2 regions of the Lapillicoccus jejuensis genome follow, and region 2 is predicted to be linked to the other one. Evidence: predicted binding sites of a transcription regulator. Region 2 holds the regulator's gene; the other holds the start of a gene.
The links. Region 2 encodes LexA, which represses DNA repair genes until DNA is damaged. Its sites were predicted from a motif close to TCGAACANNTGTTCGA; they were not measured.

Region 1 (10,109 bases), 3.7 Mb from region 2:
GTCGTACACCCGCAGGGCCTCCTCCAGCGCGAGCAGGCCGAGCATGCCGCTCGTGCCGGAGCGGGCGCGGCCGATGCCCGGCGCCGGCTCGTACTCCGCCTCCATGCCGAACGGGCGGGCGTGCCCGTTCCAGCCGGCCACCGGGTTGTGGAACGCGGCCTGGTGCCGTTCGGCGACGTAGACGAACGCCGGCGCGCCCGGCCCGCCGTTGAGGTACTTGTAGCCGCAGCCGACCGCGAGGTCCGCCTCGTGGGCGTCGAGCCCGATCTCGAGCACCCCGGCGCTGTGGCACAGGTCCCAGCAGACGAGCGCGCCGACCTCGTGCGCGGCCGCCGTCATCGACGCGAGGTCCCACAGCTCGCCGGTGCGGTAGTCGACCGAGGAGTAGACGAGCAGGGCCACCTCGTCGCCGACGTCGCGCAGGTGCGCGGCGACGTCGGCGGGGGCGACCCGGTCGACCTGCCCGCCCGCGAGGCGGGCGGCCGAGCCGACGACGTAGACGTCGGTGGGGAACGAGTCGGGGTCGACGAGGACCCGGCCCCGGGTGGGGGAGCCCGCCATCCCCAGCGCCGCGACGACGACCTTGAACAGGTTGGTCGACGTCGAGTCGGTGACGACGACCTGCCCCGCGGCGGCGCCGACGAGGACGCCGAGGCGGTCCCCGACCCGGGTCGCCGCCTCCCACCAGCCGGCGTCGTTCCACGAGCGGACAAGACCCTCGCCCCACTCGCGCTCGACGACCTCGCCGACGCGGGCGGCGACCGTCCGGGGGAGCGCGCCGAGCGAGTTGCCGTCGAGGTAGGTCAGGCCGTCCGGCAGGTGGAAGGCGTCGCGGCGGTCGGCGGCCGCGTGGCGGGCGTCGAGGTCGCGGGCCCGCGCGACGAGGTCGGCGGGCAGGTCCGGGGTGCTCGGCATGCCCCGACGCTAGCGCGCCGTCCCGGGTGGGGACGGGCACGCACGGCTCCACCCGGTTCACGCGGTTACGCTTCCCCCTCGTGTCCACTCGCTTCCGCCAGCCCGAGACCGCGGACCGCTCGCGGTTCCGGGAGTGGCTCTTCGCCGGGGAGCGCGACGCGGTCGCGTCCCGCCAGGCCCCGCACGCCAAGCCGACCGGCTCGCCCGAGAAGGCCCACCCGTGGTGGCAGGTCATGTGCCTCACCGGCGTCGACTACTTCTCCACCCTCGGCTACCAGCCCGGCATCGCCGCGCTCGCCGCCGGGCTCGTCTCGCCCGTCGCGACCCTCGTCCTGGTCCTGCTCACGCTGCTCGGGGCGCTGCCGGTCTACCGGCGGGTGGCCAGGGAGAGCCCGCACGGCCAGGGGTCGATCGCGATGCTCGAGCGGCTCTTCCCGTTCTGGTGGGGCAAGCTCTTCGTCCTCGTCCTGCTCGGCTTCGCCCTCACCGACTTCCTCATCACCATCACGCTGTCGGCCGCCGACGCCGCCGCGCACGCCATCGAGAACCCGTTCGCGCCGTCGTTCCTGCACGGGCAGAACGTCCTCGTCGCGCTCTTCCTCGTCGCGCTGCTCGGCGTCGTCTTCCTGCGCGGCTTCGCCGAGGCGATCGGCATCGCCGTCGGCCTCGTCGTGGTCTACCTCGGGCTCAACCTCGTCGTCATCGTCACCGCCGCCGCCAAGGTGTTCTCGCAGGGCCACGTCATCGGCGACTGGGGCTCGGCGCTGCTCACCTCGCACAGCAACAACCCGTGGCTGGTCGTCGGGATCGCGCTGCTCGTCTTCCCCAAGCTGGCCCTCGGCCTGTCCGGGTTCGAGACCGGCGTGACGATGATGCCCCTGGTCCGCGGGGCGGCCGACGACGACCCGGTGCAGCCGGCCAAGCGGATCCGGCGCAGCCAGCGGATGCTGCTCACCGCCGCGGTCATCATGAGCGTCTTCCTCATCACGAGCAGCCTCGCGACGACGCTGCTCATCCCGCAGGCGGCGTTCCAGCCGGGCGGCGCGGCCGACGGCCGCGCCCTGGCCTACCTGGCTCACGAGTACCTCGGGAACGGCTTCGGGACCGCGTACGACGTCTCGACGATCCTCATCCTGTGGTTCGCCGGCGCGTCGGCCATGGCCGGGATGCTCAACCTCGTCCCGCGCTACATGCCGCGCTACGGGATGGCGCCGGAGTGGACCCGGCTGACCCGGCCGCTCGTCGTCGTCTTCGTCGTCATCGGTTTCGTCATCACCATCCTGTTCAAGGCCGACGTCAACGCCCAGGGCGGCGCCTACGCCACCGGTGTCCTCGTGCTCATGCTGTCGGCGACGGTCGCGGTCACCGTCTCGGCGTGGCGCCGGGGCAGCCGGCGCGGGACGGTCTTCTTCGGCGTCGTCGCCCTCGTCTTCGCCTACACGACGGTCGCGAACGTCGTCGAGCGGCCCGAGGGCGTGAAGATCGCCTCGTTCTTCATCCTCGCCATCGTCGTCGTCTCGATCACCAGCCGCGCGCTGCGCTCGACCGAGCTGCGGGTCGACACCGTGACCTTCGACGAGACGGCGCGGGCCATCGTCGCCCGCGCCGCGGCCGAGGGGCAGGTGCGCCTCGTGGCCCACGACCCGGACGGGGAGCGCGACCTGCTCGACTACCTCGAGAAGGAGGTCGTCGAGCGGACGGTCAACAACCTCGGCCCGGGGGAGCGGCTGGTCTTCGTCGAGGTCACCGTCGTCGACGCCTCCGACTTCGTCACCGACCTCGCGGTCCGCGGCGAGCTGCGGCACGGGTACGAGGTCCTCACCGTCTCCGCCCCGACCATCCCCAACGCGATCGCGGCGATCCTCCTCGCCATCCGCGAGCAGACGGGCGTCGTGCCCGAGGTCTACTTCGAGTGGATGGAGGGCAACCCGATCGCCGCCCTCCTGCGCTACCTGTTCTTCGGCGGCGGCGACGTGGCGCCGCTGACCCGCGAGGTGCTCCGCCAGGCCGAGCCCGACCCGGACCGGCGACCCGCCGTCCACGTCGACTGACCCCCTGCCGTAGCGTCGGGCGCCGTGAGCACGAGCACCACCATCGGCGTCCTCGCCGTCCAGGGCGACGTCCGCGAGCACCTGCACGCCCTGCAGGCGTGCGGCGCCCACGCCGTGCCCGTACGACGCCCCGAGGAGCTCGCCCCCCTGCACGGTCTCGTCGTCCCCGGCGGCGAGTCGACGACGATGGACAAGCTCGTGCGGGCCTTCGGCCTCCAGGAGCCGCTGCGCGAGCGCATCGCGGACGGGCTGCCGGTCTACGGCTCGTGCGCCGGCATGATCATGCTCGCCGACCGGGTCCTCGACGGCCGCCCCGACCAGCAGACCCTCGGCGGGCTCGACATCACCGTGCGCCGCAACGCGTTCGGCCGCCAGGTCGACTCGTTCGAGGGCGAGGTGCACGTCGAGGGTCTCGACGCGCCGTACCACGCGGTCTTCATCCGGGCGCCGTGGGTCGAGGAGACGGGGCCGGGCGTGCGGGTGCTGTCGCGTGTCGAGGGGGGACCGGCCGCGGGTAGGATCGTCGCCGTCACGCAGGGTGCCCTGCTCGCCACCTCGTTCCACCCCGAGGTCACGGGCGACACGCGGGTGCACCGACTGTTCGTGCAGATCGTCCGATCGAGATCGTGAGGGAACGCGCATGAGCGGCCACTCCAAATGGGCCACCACGAAGCACAAGAAGGCGGCCATCGACGCCAAGCGCGGCAAGCTGTTCGCCAAGCTCATCAAGAACATCGAGGTCGCCGCGCGCAGCGGCGGCGGTGACCCGGCCGGCAACCCGACGCTCTACGACGCCATCCAGAAGGCGAAGAAGACGTCGGTCCCCAACGACAACATCGACCGCGCCGTCAAGCGCGGCAGCGGCGCCGAGGCCGGCGGCTCGGACTGGCAGACCATCACCTACGAGGGCTACGCCCCCGGTGGTGTCGCCGTCCTCATCGAGTGCCTCACCGACAACCGCAACCGCGCCGCGGCCGAGGTGCGCACGGCGCTGAACAAGAACGGCGGGCAGCTCGCCGACCCGGGCTCGGTCGCCTACGTCTTCGACCGCAAGGGCGTCGTCCAGGTGCCCAAGGGCTCGCTGACCGAGGACCAGCTGCTGGAGGTCGTCCTCGACGCGGGCGCCGAGGAGGTCAACGACCTCGGCGAGACCTTCGAGATCGTCAGCGACGCCAGCGACTTCGTGGCCATCCGCACCGCCGTCCAGCAGGCCGGCATCGACTACGACTCGGCCGAGGCCTCCTGGGTGCCGAACCTCCAGGTCCCGCTCGACGCCGAGGGCGCCAAGAAGATGTTCCGCGTGCTCGAGGCCCTCGAGGACTCCGACGACGTCCAGAACGTCTACGCCAACGGCGACGTCCCGGACGACGTCCTCGCCGAGCTCGACGAGGAGTAGGACCACCTCGCCCCTGCTCGCACCCGACGTGGGGCCCCGGCGTGCCGCCGGGGCCCCACGTCGCGTCCGGGGTACGTTCGGTGCCGAACACCTGTTCGGGCGCGGCCCGGACCCCCACCAGCAGCAAGGAGCCCGATGCCCCGCGTCCTCGGCGTCGACCCCGGCCTGACCCGGTGCGGCATCGGCGTCGTCGAGGGGGTGCCCGGTCGGCCGCTGGCGATGGTCGCGGTCGGCGTCGTGCGCACCCGCACCAGCGACGAGATCCCGCTGCGCCTGCTCGCCCTCGAGGCCGAGCTGGAGACGTGGGTCGAGCGGCACCGACCCGACGTCGTCGCCATAGAGCGGGTCTTCGCCGACGCCAACGTCGCCAGCGTCATGGGCACGGCCCAGGCCTCGGCCGTCGCGATGCTCGCCGCCACCCGTCGGGGCATCCCGGTGCGCCTGCACACCCCGACCGAGGTCAAGGCCGCCGTCACCGGCTCCGGGCGGGCCGACAAGGCGCAGGTGACGACGATGGTCACCCGCCTGCTGTCCCTCGACGCCGCGCCGAGGCCCGCCGACGCCGCCGACGCACTCGCCCTGGCGATCTGCCAGGTGTGGCGCGGCGGCACCCAGTCGCGGCTGGCCGAGGCGGTCGCCGCGCAGGCGGGGCGCCGTACGGCGTCCTCCCGCCCCCCGCGGGCGGTGGCCCGGTGATCGCGTCGGTGCACGGCACCGTCCTGCGGGCCGGGCTGGACCAGGTCGTCGTCGAGGTGGGCGGCGTCGGGCTGCTCGTGCACACGACCCCGGCGACCGCGGCCGCCCTGCGCTCGGGCCAGCAGGCGCGGCTGGCGACCAGCCTCGTCGTCCGTGAGGACTCCCTCACGCTCTACGGGTTCGCCGACGACGACGAGCGCAGCGTCTTCGAGACCGTCCAGACGGTCTCCGGCGTCGGGCCGCGCCTGGCGCTGGCCATGCTCGCGGTGCACCCGCCGGACGCGCTGCGGGCCGCGGTGGGCAGCGGCGACGTCCTCACGCTCACCAAGGTCCCGGGCATCGGCCGCAAGGGCGCGGAGCGGCTCGTCCTCGAGCTGCGCGACAAGATCGGGGTCGTCGGCGCCGGCGGAGCCGCCGTCGCCGCCGGGCAGCCGGCCACCGCCGCCTGGCAGGGCCAGGTCCAGGAGGCCCTGGTCGGCCTGGGCTGGAGCACCAAGCAGGCCGACGACGCCGTCGCGGCCGTCGCCGGCACCCAGCCGGCGGCCGACACCCCCGTCGCGGCGCTGCTCAAGGCCGCGCTGCAGGTGCTGGGCCGGTGACCGCGGTGCCGCACCGGCCGGGAGAGGGTGACGAGCGGGGCTGGGACCCCGCCGACGACGGCTCGTACGACGCCACCGCCCGGGTCGTCGACCCGGTCGGCGACGAGGGGGAGCGCCAGGTCGAGGCCGCGCTGCGGCCCAAGCGGCTCGAGGAGTTCCCCGGGCAGCCGCGGGTGCGCGACCAGCTCGCGCTCGTCCTCGAGGCGGCCAGGCGGCGCGGCACCCCGCCCGACCACGTCCTGCTGTCCGGGCCGCCCGGGCTGGGCAAGACGACGCTGGCGATGATCGTCGCCGCCGAGCTCCAGCAGCCGATCCGGGTCACCTCCGGACCGGCCATCCAGCACGCCGGCGACCTCGCCTCGATCCTGTCCAGCCTGGCCGAGGGCGAGGTGCTCTTCCTCGACGAGATCCACCGGATGTCCCGCTCGGCCGAGGAGATGCTCTACCTGGCCATGGAGGACTTCCGCGTCGACGTCATCGTCGGCAAGGGACCGGGGGCGACGGCCATCCCGCTCGAGCTGCCGCCGTTCACCGTCGTCGGGGCGACCACCCGGGCGGGGCTGCTGCCGGCTCCGCTGCGCGACCGCTTCGGCTTCACCGGGCACCTCGACTTCTACGCCACCGACGACCTCGTCACCATCCTGCACCGCTCGGCCCGGCTGCTCGGGGTCGAGGCGGCCGCCGACGGCATCCGGGAGATCGCCCTGCGCTCGCGCGGCACCCCCCGCATCGCCAACCGGCTGCTGCGCCGGGTCCGCGACTGGGCCCAGGTGCACGGCGACGGCCGGGTCGACCTCGTGGCCGCCCGCACCGCGCTCGCGCTGTTCGACGTCGACGACCGGGGCCTGGACCGCCTCGACCGGGCCGTGCTCGAGGCGCTGTGCCGGCGCTTCGCCGGCGGCCCGGTGGGGCTGTCGACCCTCGCCGTCGCCGTGGGGGAGGAGACCGACACCGTCGAGACGGTCGCCGAGCCGTTCCTCGTGCGCGAGGGGCTCATCGTGCGCACCCCACGGGGCCGGGCCGCCACGGCCGCCGCCTTCGAGCACCTGCGCCTCGTCCCGCCCGCCGGGGTCGCGGGCCAGCCCGTGCTGCCCCTGGACGACGCCGGCGACGCCGGCCGCTTCCGTGGCTGACCGCAGCGTCCGCACCGCCGCGGCACCGGTGCCTCGCCGCTGCGGACGCAGCGGGGACGGTGGTGGCGAGCGGGGGCGCGCCGTACGCTCGCCTGCTTTGGTGTGATCCGGACCCCTCACCTAGACTTCCGCGGGCACGTCGGCGTCCGCCGGCACTCGTGCGCACCGCGACTCGTTGGGTCGCAGGACCGCACCGCCTCCCGGAGGACCGGGGACCACTCGTGAGGACTCATCGCTGATGGAATCGCTGCTGCTGCCCGTCCTGCTCCTGGGGCTGGTCGGCTTCATGTTCTGGAGCCAGCGCCGCCGGCAGAAGGCCGCGCTCGACCTGCAGGACTCCATCACCGTCGGTGACGAGGTCTGCACGACGTCGGGCCTCTTCGGCACCGTCGCCGAGCTCGGTGACGGCGTCGTCCACCTCGAGATCGCGCCGGGCACGGTGGTGAAGTTCGACCGCCGCGCCGTGGCCCTCACCGTCCCGCGGGACCCCGCCGCCCCCGCGACGAGCTCGCCGGTGACCTCCGAGACCACCAGCCCCGTGGACGCGCCCTCGACGACCGTCGACCCGGCCGCCCGCCCCGAGGAGAAGTAGGCCGTGGCACGAGACCCGCGCACCCGTCGGCCCCGGCAGGTCCTCCTGGGCCTCGTCGTGGTCCTCGTCCTGCTCGTCGGCGGCTCCGGTGCCGCCGCGGCGTGGGGCGGCGGCCAGTGGACCCCGAAGCTCGGCCTCGACCTCGAGGGCGGCACGGAGATGGTCCTCGAGCCGGTGCTCACCACGCCCGGCGCGACCGTCAACCAGGGCCAGCTCGACAAGGCCCGCGACATCATCGAGCAGCGCGTCAACGCGTACGGCGTCGCGGAGGCCGAGGTCTCCACCCAGGGCGGGCGCAACATCGTCGTGGACATCCCGGGGTCGCCGAGCAAGCAGACCCTCGACGCGATCCGCAAGCCCTCGCAGCTGCGCTTCCGGGCCGTCCTCGTCGACGGAGCGGGCTCGCCGCAGGCCGCGCAGCCCACCCCGACCTCGACCGCCACGGGGACGGCGACCGGCACGGCCACCCCCAGCACGACCTCGAAGCCCACGGCCACGACCCCCGCCCCGGTCTTCACCACCGACCCCGGTACCGCCGCCGCGACGAGCTCCGCCGCCAACGCCGCGATCCCGCAGGCGCTGCGCCAGGACACCACCTCGCCGACCGGCACCGCGACGACCGGGGCCGCGACGGCCACCACCGGCGCGGCCACCGCGACCAGCACCGCCAACCCGACGCTCGACCAGCCGACCGACACCCCGTCGACGAAGCCGACGAGCGCGAGCGACACCGCCTGGATCACCCCCGACATCCAGAAGGCCTTCACCGAGCTCGACTGCTCCAAGCCGGAGAACCAGTCCTCGGCGGTCGACGACCCCGACAAGCCGCTCGTCGCCTGCTCCTCGGACCGGTCGACGAAGTACATCCTCGGCCCGGTCGAGGTCGACGGTTCGGAGATCGCCGACGCCACGTCCGGCTACCAGACCGGCCCCAACGGCCAGCCGACCAACGTCGTCGAGGTCGCCCTGACCTTCACGGGCGAGGGCGCCAAGAAGTTCGGTGACGTCACGACCCGCCTGCTCGGCCTGCAGGGCGCGCAGAACCAGTTCGCCATCGTCCTCGACAAGCAGGTCGTCTCGGCGCCGCGGACGAACGCCGCGATCACCAACGGCCAGGCCAGCATCACCGGCTCGTTCACCATCGACAGCGCCCGCGACCTCGCCCAGCAGCTGAAGTTCGGCGCCCTGCCGCTGTCCTTCCAGCTGCAGACCCAGGACGACGTCAGCCCGACCCTCGGCAACGAGCAGCTGCGCCTCGGCCTCATCGCCGGTCTCATCGGCCTGCTGCTCGTCGTCGTGTACTCGCTCTTCCAGTACCGCCTGCTCGGCCTGGTCACCGTGGCCTCGCTCGTCGTGGCCTCCGTCATCACCTACTTCGCGCTCGTGCTGCTCGGCTGGTCCTACAACTTCCGCCTCACCATGGCGGGGGTCACCGGCGTCATCGTCGCCATCGGCGTCACCGCCGACAGCTTCATCGTCTACTTCGAGCGCATTCGCGACGAGGTCCGCGAGGGCCGCCCGCTCGTCGCCGCCGTCGAGGCCGGCTGGGCCCGCGCCCGGCGCACCATCCTCGCCGCCGACGCGGTCAACTTCCTCGCCGCGATCGTGCTCTACCTGCTGGCCGCGTCGAACGTGCGCGGGTTCGCCTTCACGCTCGGCGTGACGACGATCATCGACCTCGCCGTCGTCATGCTCTTCACGCACCCGGTCGTCGCACTCCTGGCCCGCACGACGTTCTTCGGCGGCGGTCACCGTTGGTCCGGGCTCGACCCGGAGCGCCTCGGCGCCAAGGTCCGGTACGTCGGCCGCGGCCAGTTCTCCGGTCCGCGCGGCAGCACCGAGACCGGGACCGCCACCGGCGCCGGTACGAAGCCCGCGGCGGCCGCCGTCCGCGGCGCCTCCGCCGAGGGGAAGGCCTGACCCATGTTCAACTTCGCCCGGGTCGGCAACGACCTCTACACCGGCAAGCGGTCGATCGACTTCATCGGTCGGCAGAAGACCTGGTACGCGATCTCCGGCGTCCTCATCGTGCTGGCCCTCGTCGGCGTCTTCGCCCGCGGCCTCAACTTCGGCATCGAGTTCCGCGGCGGCTCGGAGTTCCGGGTCAGCAACGTCGCCTCGACGGCGAACTACGAGCAGAAGGCCGACGCGGCGATGAGCCAGGCCGGGATCCCCGGCAACATCGTCGCCACGGTCATCGGCGGCAACTCGGTCCGGGTCGAGACCGAGGCGGCCGGCGACAAGCAGGACGCCGCGAAGTCCGCGCTGCAGAGCCAGTTCGGCGTCAACGCCGACGCCGTGTCGGCCTCGCTCATCGGTCCCTCGTGGGGGGCGTCGGTCAGCCAGAAGGCGATCCAGGGCCTGGTCATCTTCCTCGTCGTCGTCGCCATCTTCATGGCTCTCTACTTCCGCACCTGGAAGATGGCCGTGTCCGGTCTGGTGGCGCTCCTGCACGACCTCGTCATCACCGTCGGCATCTACGCGCTCTTCGGGTTCGAGATCACGCCGTCGTCGATGATCGGCTTCCTGACGATCCTCGGGTACTCGCTCTACGACACGGTCGTCGTCTTCGACAAGGTCCGCGAGAACACCGCGGCCGCGCTGTCCAGCCGTCGCTCGACGTACCGGCAGGCCGCCAACCTCGCGGTCAACCAGACGCTGGTCCGCTCGGTCAACACGACCGTCGTGGCGCTGCTGCCCATCGCCGCGATCCTCGTCGTCGGCTTC
Region 2 (10,109 bases):
GAGCAGGCGGGGATGCTCGAGGCGGTCGACGAGCACGAGCAGGACGAGCAGGACGAGCAGGACGAGGCGAGCGGGGAGGAGGGCGAGCCACCGCCCGGGCGTGGTGGACGCTCGGGGCGGAGCGGTACGGCGGGGCGGCACCGCGCGGCGGCCGCGCCGCCGCTGTGGTCGCTGCCCTCCTCGCTGCGCGAGGCGCGACGATCGGTCTCGTGGCGGGCGGTGGCGGCGGTCGCCGTGCTCATCGCGCTCGCGGGAGCGGTGCTCGCCGTGCGGGTGGGCTCGGCTCAGGCGTCGGCCCAGCCGCAGACCGCGGCCTCCCCGCCGCCGCTGACCCGGACGGGGACACCCCCGGCGTTCGCGACGCCCGGGGCGTCGGGACCGAGCGGTGCCTCGCGCAGTGCGGCCCCGTCTGGCCTGACCGCCCAGACGACCTCGGGTGTGCTGCTCGTGGTCGATGTGGCGGGGCAGGTGGCACGGCCGGGTCTGGTGCGGCTGCCGGCCGGCGCTCGGGTCGCCGACGCCCTCGCCCGCGCCGGGGGCGCGGGCTCGGCGGCGGACCTCACCGTCCTCAACCTGGCCCGGCCGCTCGTCGACGGCGAGCGCCTCTACGTGCCCCGCCCGGGGGAGGTGCCGCCCACCGTGCTCGGCCCGGTCGTCGCGGGTGGAGGGACGGGGAGCGCCGGGGGAGGGGAGACGGCCGCGGGGACGCCGGGCTCCGGCTCCGCGGTGGGGGCGGGTGGGCCGGTCGACCTCAACTCCGCCGACCTCGCGGCCCTCGACGGGCTCCCCGGCGTGGGCCCGGTCCTCGCCCAACGGATCCTCGACTGGCGCACCCAGCACGGCCGGTTCAGCACCGTCGACGAGCTGGGGGAGGTGAGCGGGATCGGCGACAAGCTGCTCGGCACGCTGCGGCCGCTCGTCGCCGTGTGAGCGCGGACGAGGTGGCGCCGGCCCGGGCCGACCTGAGGCTGCTGCTGCCGGCGGCCGCCGGCTGGGTGGTCCAGGCGCTGCTGCTCGGAGCCAGCGGCGGTTGGCGGGTGACGACCGCCGGACTCGCCGGGGTGGCCACCGCCGGCGCGCTCGCGCGTCACCGCCGACGGGGTGCCGGTCGGGTGACCCGACCGCCCGGCGGCGGCGAACCGACGTCGTACAGCGCTCTGCTCGCCCTCACCGGTCTCGTCGTCGTCCTCCTCACGGGGGCGCTCGCAGCGTGGACGGCGGTGCGTGACGCCGGACCCGTGGCGGAGCTGGCCCAGGACCGGGCCGTCGTCACCGTCACCGCCGGCGTCGCGAGCGACCCCCACCTCGTGGCCGGTGGGCACGGCGGACAGCCGCTCGTCGCGGTCGTGCTCGACGTCCGCGAGGTGACGGGTCGGGGGAGGACCACTGCGGTGCAGGACCCCGTGCTCGTCCTGGGCGACCCGTCGCTGCTGGCGCTGCCGTGGCGCGCTCAGGTGCGGCTCACCGGTCGCCTCGGGCCGACCGACGACCCCGCCGACGACGTCGTCGCGATGCTCGCCCCGCGCGGTCCCGTCACCGTCGTCTCCGCGCCGGGGCTGCTCGAGCGGACGGCGGCGCTCGTGCGGGGGCGGTTCGCCTCCGCGACCGAGCACCTGCCGGCCGACGCGCGCGGCCTGCTGCCCGGCCTCGTCCTCGGCGACACGAGCCGGGCCCCGCAGGACCTCACCACCGCGATGCAGGCGAGCGGCCTGACCCACCTCAGCGCGGTCAGCGGCAGCAACGTCACCATCGTCCTCGCGGCCGGGATCTGGGCGTGCGGGTGGCTCGGCGTCCGGCGCCGACGACGACCCCTCGTGGCGCTCGCCCTGCTGCTCGGCTTCGTCGTCCTCGTCCGGCCCGAGCCGAGCGTGCTGCGCGCGGCGGCGATGGGGTGCGTCGGGCTGCTGGGCCTCGGCACCCACCGCCGGCGCGAGGGGCTGCCGGCGGTCGCCGCCGCCGTCGTCGGGCTCCTCGTCTGGGACCCGTGGCTGTCGAGGTCGGTGGGGTTCGCGCTGTCGACGCTGGCCACGATCGGGCTGCTCGTGCTCGCCCGACCGTGGGGCGAGGCGCTCGCCGCGCGCCTGCCGCCCCGGCTGAGGTGGCTCGGACCCGCCGTCGCCCTCCCGCTCGCCGCCCAGGTCGTCTGCGGGCCGGTGGTCGTCGTCCTGCAGGGGTCGGTGTCGCTCGTCGCCGTCCTCACCAACCTCGTCGTGTCGCCGCTGGTCACCCCGGCGACGGTCCTCGGTGTCGCCGTCGCGCTCCTCGCGCTCGTGGTGCCACCCCTCGCCGCGTGGGCGGCCTGGCTGCCCGCCCTGCCCACCCTGGGGATCGCGGCCGTCGCCCGGGCGGGGGCGGGACTGCCCTGGGGCAGCGTCCCGTGGCCGAGCGGCGCCGGCGGGGCGCTCAGCCTCGCGGCGCTCAGCCTCGTCGTCGTCCTCACCGGGCCGTGGCTGCTGCACCACGGCCGCCGCCGGCCGGCGGTCGTGGCGGCGTGCGCCCTCCTGGGGCTCGCCGCCGGGGCGCCGACGGCCCGGCTGACCTGGCCGCCGCCGGGGTGGCGCTACGTCATGTGCGACGTCGGCCAGGGCGACGGGATGGTCCTGCGCAGCGCCGCCGGCACGGTGGTCGTCGTCGACACCGGGCCTGACCCGGCGGCCGTCGACGGGTGCCTCGGGCGGCTCGGGGTGACCCGGGTCGACGCCGTGGTCCTCACGCACGACCACGCCGACCACGTCGACGGGCTGCCGGGCGTGCTGCGCGGGCGGTCCGTGGGCGCCCTGCTCGTCGACCCGTCGACGAACCCGCCGACCGCGCGCGCGACGTGGTGGCCGAGGCCCGTGCCGCGGGGGTCCCGGTGACCCGGGTGTGGGCCGGCGACCGGCTCGCGTGGCCGGGGATCGAGGCGCGGGTGTGGTGGCCGGCCCGGGTCATCCGGGCCGGGTCGGTGCCGAACAACGCGTCGGTCGTCCTCACCGTCGACGTCGACGGGCTGCGGCTGCTGCTCCTCGGCGACGTCGAGCGCGAGGCGGCGGCGGAGCTGCTGCGGGCTCTGCGGACCGAGCCGGCGCTCCTCGCCGACGGCTTCGACGTCGTCAAGGTCGCCCACCACGGCTCGGCCAACCGTGACGACGAGCTGTACGCCGCCACCCACGCCCCGCTCGCCCTCGTCAGCGTCGGGGCCGACAACGACTACGGACACCCTGCGCCGTCCACCGTCACGGCCCTCCGCGGCGACGGCTTCCAGGTCCTGCGCACCGACCAGTCGGGTGACATCGCCGTCCTCGGCGACCACGGCGGGCTGCGCTACGTCACTTCCCGCTGACCCCGGCGCGACCCACACGAATCGGATTCGGTCCGCTCGGCTCGGGTCGTGACACGAGCCGAGCGGACCGAATCCGATTCGGGTGGAGCGGTTCTCAGATGTGGTAGGCGGGGGCGGGCATGAGCGACGGCACCGCGACGGGGCGGGCCCGGCGGTGCGCGGCCGCGCTCTCGTCTAGCGCCTCGAGGGTGGCCCTGACCGCGGGCACGCGCTGGAGGTCCTCGGTCGTCACCGCGGTGATGACCCGTCGCGACGCGGGCTTGAGGGGGAGGGTCGCCACCCCGTCGTGCTTGGCGGCGGCGAGGATGAGGTCGGGCACGAGCGCGACGCCGAGGCCCTCGCCGACGAGACCGAGCACGGCGACGTAGTCCTCGGTCTCGTAGGACACGGTGGGGGAGAAGCCGGACCGGCGGGCGAGGGCCAGCAGGTGACCCCGGCACCGGGGGCACCCGGCGATCCACGACTCGGAGCCGACGTCGGCCAGGTCGACCTCTCCGGTCTCGGCCAGCGGGTGGCTGCGGGGGACGGCGAGGCGGACCTCGTCCTCGAGCAGCACGGTCGAGACGAACAGGTCGAGGTCCTCGGACGCCGGCACCTCGTCCTGCTCGTAGGCGAACGTCACCGCGAGGTCGCAGTCACCCGCGCGGAGCGCGGCGAGCGCCTCGGGCGGCTCCGCCTCGCTGAAGCTCACCGACACGTCGGGGAAGCGCGACCTGACCAGCGACAGCGCCCGGGGCACGAGCGTCGCCGACGACGACGGGAACGCCATGAGCCGTACCCGGCCGGAGCGCAGTCCGGCGATCGCGGCGACCTCCTCCTCGGCCGCGTCGAGGGCGGCCAGCACGCCGACCGCGTGACGGGCGAGGACCTGGCCGGCCTCGGTGAGCCGCACCTGACGGCCGATGCGCTCGACGAGCACCGTTCCGGTGCGCTGCTCGAGCCGTCGCACCATCTGCGAGACGGCGGGCTGCGAGTAGCCCAGGGCGGTGGCCGCCCCGGTGAAGCTGCCCTCCTCGGCGATGGCGCGCATGACCCTCAGTCCGGCGGCGTCGATCATGGGCGGATTCTATAACGCCGCGTTATGCCGACGGTCCGTTCGCCACGAGATCGTCATGGAGGTAGGGATTGGGTCCGGTAGGGCCGACCCTCGTCGGGTCGGGTGCCGGGCGATACTGAGGGGGTGATCCGCCCCGCCTCCGCACGCCCCTCCTGGGTGCTGCGACCGGCGGAGGGGGGCGCGGTCGAGGGTCCGGGGTCGTTCGACGAGCTCCTCGGCCTCGTCCGGGCCGGCGAGGTCGCCGTCCTCACCGGGGCCGGGCTCAGCACCGAGTCGGGGATCCCCGACTACCGCGGCCCGGACGGCACCCGGCGCGTCATGCCGATGCAGTACGACGAGTTCAGCGGCTCCTCCGCCGCCCGCCAGCGCTACTGGGCCCGCAGCTTCATCGGCTGGCAGCGCTTCACCCGCGCGCACCCGAACGCCGGTCACCGCGCCGTCACCGCGCTCCAGCGCAGCGGCCGTCTCACCGGGATCGTCACCCAGAACGTCGACGGACTGCACCAGGAGGCCGGTGCCCACGACGTCCTCGAGCTGCACGGCACGCTCGATCGGGTCGTCTGCCTCACCTGCGGCGACCGCAGCTCCCGGGTGGCGCTGCACGAGCGGATGGCGCTGGCCAACCCCGGGTTCGCCGACCGGGTGCTCGCCGTCGCGGGGGACGCCTCGCGCGTCACCAGCCAGATCCGGCCCGACGGCGACATCGTCCTCGACGACGACCTCGTGACGACCTTCCACCTGCAGGCCTGCCTCGTCTGCGGGCGCGACACCCTCAAGCCCGACGTCGTCTTCTTCGGCGAGTCGGTCCCGAAGGAGACCGTCGCCCACGCCTTCGACACGGTCGACCGGGCCCGCGGCCTGCTGGTCCTGGGCTCGTCGCTGGCGGTGATGAGCGGCTACCGCTTCGTGCGGCGGGCCCACCGCGACGGCAAGCCGGTGGCCATCGTCACGGCCGGCCCCAGCCGCGGCGACGGCGAGGCGACCATCCGGCTCCACGGCCCCTTGGGGGAGACGCTCACAAGGCTGGCCGCCGCCGTCGCCTGAGCGTCACACCCGGCGCAGGACCGCCGTGACCTTGCCGAGGATCGTCGCGTGGTCGCCGTCGATGGGCGTGTACGCCGGGTTGTGCGGCATGAGCCACACGTGGCCGTCGGTGCGCTTGAACGTCTTGACCGTCGCCTCGTTGTCGAGCATGGCCGCGACGATGTCGCCGTTGTCCGCGGTCGGCTGCTGCCGCACGACGACCCAGTCGCCGTCGCAGATGGCCGCGTCGACCATCGAGTCGCCGACGACCTTGAGCAGGAAGAGCGACCCCTCGCCGACGATCTGCTTGGGCAGCGGGAAGACGTCCTCGACGACCTCCTCCGCGAGGATCGGACCGCCGGCGGCGATCCGCCCCACCACGGGCACGTACGACGCCGCCGGGCGCGCGTCCCCCGAGCCCGTCTCGTCCGACGGCGTCTCGAGCAGCCCCTGGCTGTCGATGATCTGCCGGGTGCCGGCGTCACCCGAGCGGTAGCCCCGCTCCTCGGGGGCGGCGTCGGGGGAGACGACCTCGATGGCGCGCGGCCGGTTCGGGTCGCGGCGCAGGTACCCCTTGCGCTCGAGGGTCGACAGCTGGTGGGCGACGCTGCTCGGGCTGGTCAGGCCCACGGCCTCGCCGATCTCGCGCAGGCTCGGCGGGTAGCCCCGACGGTCGACCGAGTTGCGGATGACCTCGAGCACACGCCGCTGACGGACCGTGAGGCCGTCGCCCTGGCCCCGCTCGGGCATCTCGTGCACCTGTGCCATCCCTGCTCCTCGGTCTCTCGTCTGCGGTGCCGGGGAGCGCGTTCCCGCAGGTCAGGGCGGGGTCACGCGGCCGGCGGGGGTGCTCTGTCGGTGGTCGGTGATGGACTCTCGTCCATGGCCAGAGACTACGACCTTCGAACGAGCGTGCCAAACACCTGTTCGACGCGTGTCTCGACTTTCTCGCACACGCGTGCTACAAATTGGACAGGCGTTCGATCGCACACCCGTTCGACCGGCCTCGTCCCCGCCCCTGAGGAGCTATCGATGAGCGCAGCAGCCGTCTGGTCCGTCGCCCCCGCCACCGACCTGGTGGGCGCCCCGTCGCGTCGCCCCGAGCTCCGGCTCGTCCCGACCGGCCGCGCCGCCCGCGCCGCGTCCGCCCCGCTGCGGATCACCCGCTTCGGCCGGCTGCTCGTCCTCGCCTCGGCCGTCACCCTGGGAGTGGTCCTGCTCGTCAGCGTGCTGGGCGCCGGGTCCGCCGCGGCGACCATCGACCACACCGTGACGGTCTCCTCGGGGCAGACGCTGTCGCAGGTCGCCGCCCACGAGCTGCCGGGCCTGCCCGTCGACGAGGGCGTCGCGCAGATTCAGCTGGCCAACGGGCTCAGCTCGCTCCAGGTGCACGCGGGGCAGCGCCTCGCCATCCCGGCCCTGCCCTGAGCACCCTCCCCCGCTGCTCGTCCACCCCTCTGCTCGACCCGACCGCCCTGCCGGCGGTTCATCCCGGGCTCCGCGACGTCCGCGCGGAGGGCCGGGTCCCGGGACCGCGTCACGACTCGACCCCGTGACACGACGTCCCTGAGGGAGACGGTGCCGCCCCGCCCACCGGGCGGCACCGTCGCTCCTCCCTCGTGATGGGGAGCCGCCTCCGCCGCGGGAGGGATCCGTCGCACTCCCTCGGTCGGTAGGAAGGGAGGTGGCGGGGTGCTCACCCGCCGTCCGTGATGGAGGGGAGAAGGACGATGACGGCGACACCCGGAGGACGGCCCGCGCGCACCTGGGGCCGGGGATGGCGTTCTGCCGTGACCGTGCTCGCGATCCTGGCGCTGGGTGTCCCGGCGGCGGCGGCCACCGCGGCGCCGACGCCTCCGGTCCCGAAGCCTGCTGTCCCCGCGAGCACCGCCACGGCGCACGACCGGCGCCCGGCCGCTCAGGCGCGTCTGCAGCAGGACCTGCAGGCGGTCGTCGACGCCGGAGCGGTCGGCGTGGTCGCAGCGAGCACGACCCGCGGCGGCGACTGGTGGAAGGGGGCCGCCGGGGTGCGGAACCCGTCGACCGGGTCGGCGGCCCAGCCGTTCGACACCGTGCGGGTCGGCAGCGTGACGAAGGCGATGGTCGCCACCCTCGCCATGCAGGAGGTGGACCGCCGGCACTGGAGCCTGTCGACGACGGTCGACGACGTCCTGCCCGGGCTGCTGGGCGCGCACGGCGACGTCACCCTGGAGGAGCTGCTGAGCCACCGCTCCGGCTTACCCGACTACCTCACGGCCCTGCTGCGCACGGCGCAGACCCCGGAGCAGGTCGAGACGGTCCTCGCGACGCGTCGTACGGACCAGCAGCTCGTCGCCGCGGCGCTGGCGGACCCGTGGTCGTTCACGCCCGGCACCTCGTTCTCCTACTCCAACACCAACTACGTCGTGGTCGGGATGATGCTCGCTGCGGCGACGCACCGCAGCGTCGGGAGCCTGCTGGCCCAACGGGTGTTCGCGCCCGCCGGGATGGGCTCCGCGCGCTTTCCGATGAACGGGCCGACGTACGACGGCGCGCACCTGTCCGACGTCGCGCTGTGGGGTGACCCGCCCGGCATCCTCGATGACCTCGGGTCGACCTCGTTCTCCTCCGCCGGCGCGGTGGTGGCCAACGCGTCCGACATCGACCGGTTCTACCGTGCGTTGATGGCAGGACGGCTCACCTCGAAGGGCTCCCTGCAGCAGATGCTCACGCCCCGGACCACCACCCCGCTGCGCTACGGACTGGGCATCTACGCCGTCGGTGACCCGTGCCCCGCGGCCGACGGGAGCCCCCAGCTGCTCTTCGGGCACGACGGCGCCACCTTCGGCACCCTCACCGTGGTCTTCACCTCCACCGACGGCACCCGGCAGGCGTCGGTGGCCTACAACGGGCGGGACTACAGCACGACGACCCCGCAGTCCGCGGTCGCCGCCAACCAGGTGCTCGTCGACGCGTTCACGGCGAGCTGCCCACGGCCCGTCACCGCCGGCGGCCAGACCGCGGGCGAACGGCCGGACGGGGTGGACGGACGACTCCTCGGTCAGGCCCCCCAGGACGCCTGGGTCCCGCCGACGCGCTCGGCGCTGACCCGCTCGAGGTAGCCGGACGCCGTGAATGCGGCCACCGGGTCCCGCGGCAGACCGCGGGCCTCGCGACGGTCCGCGAGGCGCTCCCGGACGTCGGTGCGGTAGGCGTCCATGAGGACGTCGTTCGCGCCGAGGACGTCGCCCGCCTCGTGCGCCGCCCGCAGCGCCGGCTCGTCGACGAGCAGCGCCTTGGCCAGCCCCTCCTCGACGTTGAGCACCGACCGCAGCTGCCCGCGGACCTTCGGCTCGATGTTGTGGCACTGGTCGAGCATGAAGCTGACCTCGGACGACGGCAGGTGGGCGTCCTGCTCGACGATCTCGTGGAGGATCCGGAAGAGCTGGAACGGGTCGGCCGCACCGACCATGAGGTCGTCGTCGGCGTAGAAGCGCGAGTTGAAGTCGAAGGCACCGAGCCGCTTCGCGCGCAGCAGCATCATGACGATGAACTCGATGTTCGTGCTCGGGGCGTGGTGCCCGGTGTCGAGGACGACGACGGCCTGGTCGCCGAGGGCGAGGCAGTGGGTCAGCGACGTGCCCCAGTCCGGGATGTCCATCGAGTAGAACGACGGCTCGAACAGCTTGTACTCGATGAGCAGCCGCATCCCCGGGTCGAGCAGCGCGTAGACCTGTTGCAGCGAGTCGGCCAGCCGGTCCTGGCGGGCGCGCAGCGAGTCCTGCCCGGGGTAGTTCGTGCCGTCGGGGAGCCACAGCTTGAGGTCGCGGGACCCGGTCGCCCGCATGACGTCGACGCACTGCGCGTGGTGGGCGATCGCCTTGTCCCGGACGCGCTCCTCCGGGTGGGCGAGCGACCCCAGCCGGTAGTCGTCGTCCTGGAACAGGTTGCTGTTGATCGCGCCGATGCTCACGCCCTCCTCGCGGGCGTGCGCGGCCAGGGCGTCGAACCCGCCCCGCTCGTCGGGCACGAGGTCCCACGGGATGTGCAGCGACACCCGCGGCGCCAGACCGGTGAGGCGGTGCACCTGCGCCGCGTCCGACACCTTCTCGAACGGGTCGCGCGGGACCCCCGGCGAGGAGAAGACCTTGAAGCGGGTGCCGGCGTTGCCGAAGGCCCACGACGGCAGCTCGATCGAGAACTCGTCGAGCTCGGCGAGCGGGTCGCCGCCGGTGACAGGGGCGCTGGGCTGGTCGGTCACGTCAGGCTCCGTATCCCCGGCGGATGAACTCGCGGGCGTCCACGGCCAGGGCCATGGAGTCGTCCCACGTGTCGCGCCAGATGGCGAGGTTGCTGGACAGGGTGGGGTGCACGACCCGCGAGGAGAACGACTCGAAGGTCAGCGTGCCGTCGTACCCCACCTCGTGCAGGGCGTCGAAGAACTCCTCGAAGGGCACCGAGCCGGTGCCGAGGGCGCCCCGGTGCGACTCCCCGAGGTGCACGTAGCCGAGCCGACCGGCGTCGGCGGCGGCGTGGACGGCGCCGGAGAACGACACCTCCTCGATGTTCATGTGGTAGACGTCGAGGTGCGCCACGACGTTGGGCCGGTCGACGTCGGCGATGAAGGCGAGCGTCTGCTCGGTCGTGTTGAGCACGTTGGTCTCGTAGCGGTTGCAGAACTCCAGGCCCAGCGTGATCCCGCTGGCGGCGGCCCGGTCGGCGAGCCAG

Region 1: ruvC (crossover junction endodeoxyribonuclease RuvC) is a predicted target of LexA. The motif match lies at 4,446-4,461, and genes of this name have one in related genera.

Annotation. Positions count from the first base shown of each region.
Region 1 covers NZ_VFMN01000001.1:3,837,561-3,847,669, reverse strand. Annotated here, with positions in the region: gene kynU (kynureninase) at 1-915, opposite strand, end outside; gene FB458_RS17840 (APC family permease) at 996-2,966, shown strand; gene pdxT (pyridoxal 5'-phosphate synthase glutaminase subunit PdxT) at 2,991-3,596, shown strand; gene FB458_RS17830 (YebC/PmpR family DNA-binding transcriptional regulator) at 3,607-4,362, shown strand; gene ruvC (crossover junction endodeoxyribonuclease RuvC) at 4,498-5,058, shown strand; gene ruvA (Holliday junction branch migration protein RuvA) at 5,055-5,657, shown strand; gene ruvB (Holliday junction branch migration DNA helicase RuvB) at 5,654-6,790, shown strand; gene yajC (preprotein translocase subunit YajC) at 7,029-7,382, shown strand; gene secD (protein translocase subunit SecD) at 7,386-9,302, shown strand; gene secF (protein translocase subunit SecF) at 9,306-10,109, shown strand, end outside.
Region 2 covers NZ_VFMN01000001.1:100,276-110,384, reverse strand. Annotated here, with positions in the region: gene FB458_RS00470 (ComEA family DNA-binding protein) at 1-930, shown strand, start outside; gene FB458_RS00465 (ComEC/Rec2 family competence protein) at 927-2,858, shown strand; gene FB458_RS21515 (ComEC/Rec2 family competence protein) at 2,855-3,322, shown strand; gene FB458_RS00460 (LysR family transcriptional regulator) at 3,417-4,379, opposite strand; gene FB458_RS00455 (Sir2 family NAD-dependent protein deacetylase) at 4,539-5,423, shown strand; gene lexA (transcriptional repressor LexA) at 5,427-6,170, opposite strand; gene FB458_RS00445 (LysM peptidoglycan-binding domain-containing protein) at 6,435-6,830, shown strand; gene FB458_RS00440 (serine hydrolase domain-containing protein) at 7,193-8,503, shown strand; gene rhaI (L-rhamnose isomerase) at 8,443-9,642, opposite strand; gene FB458_RS00430 (sugar phosphate isomerase/epimerase family protein) at 9,644-10,109, opposite strand, start outside.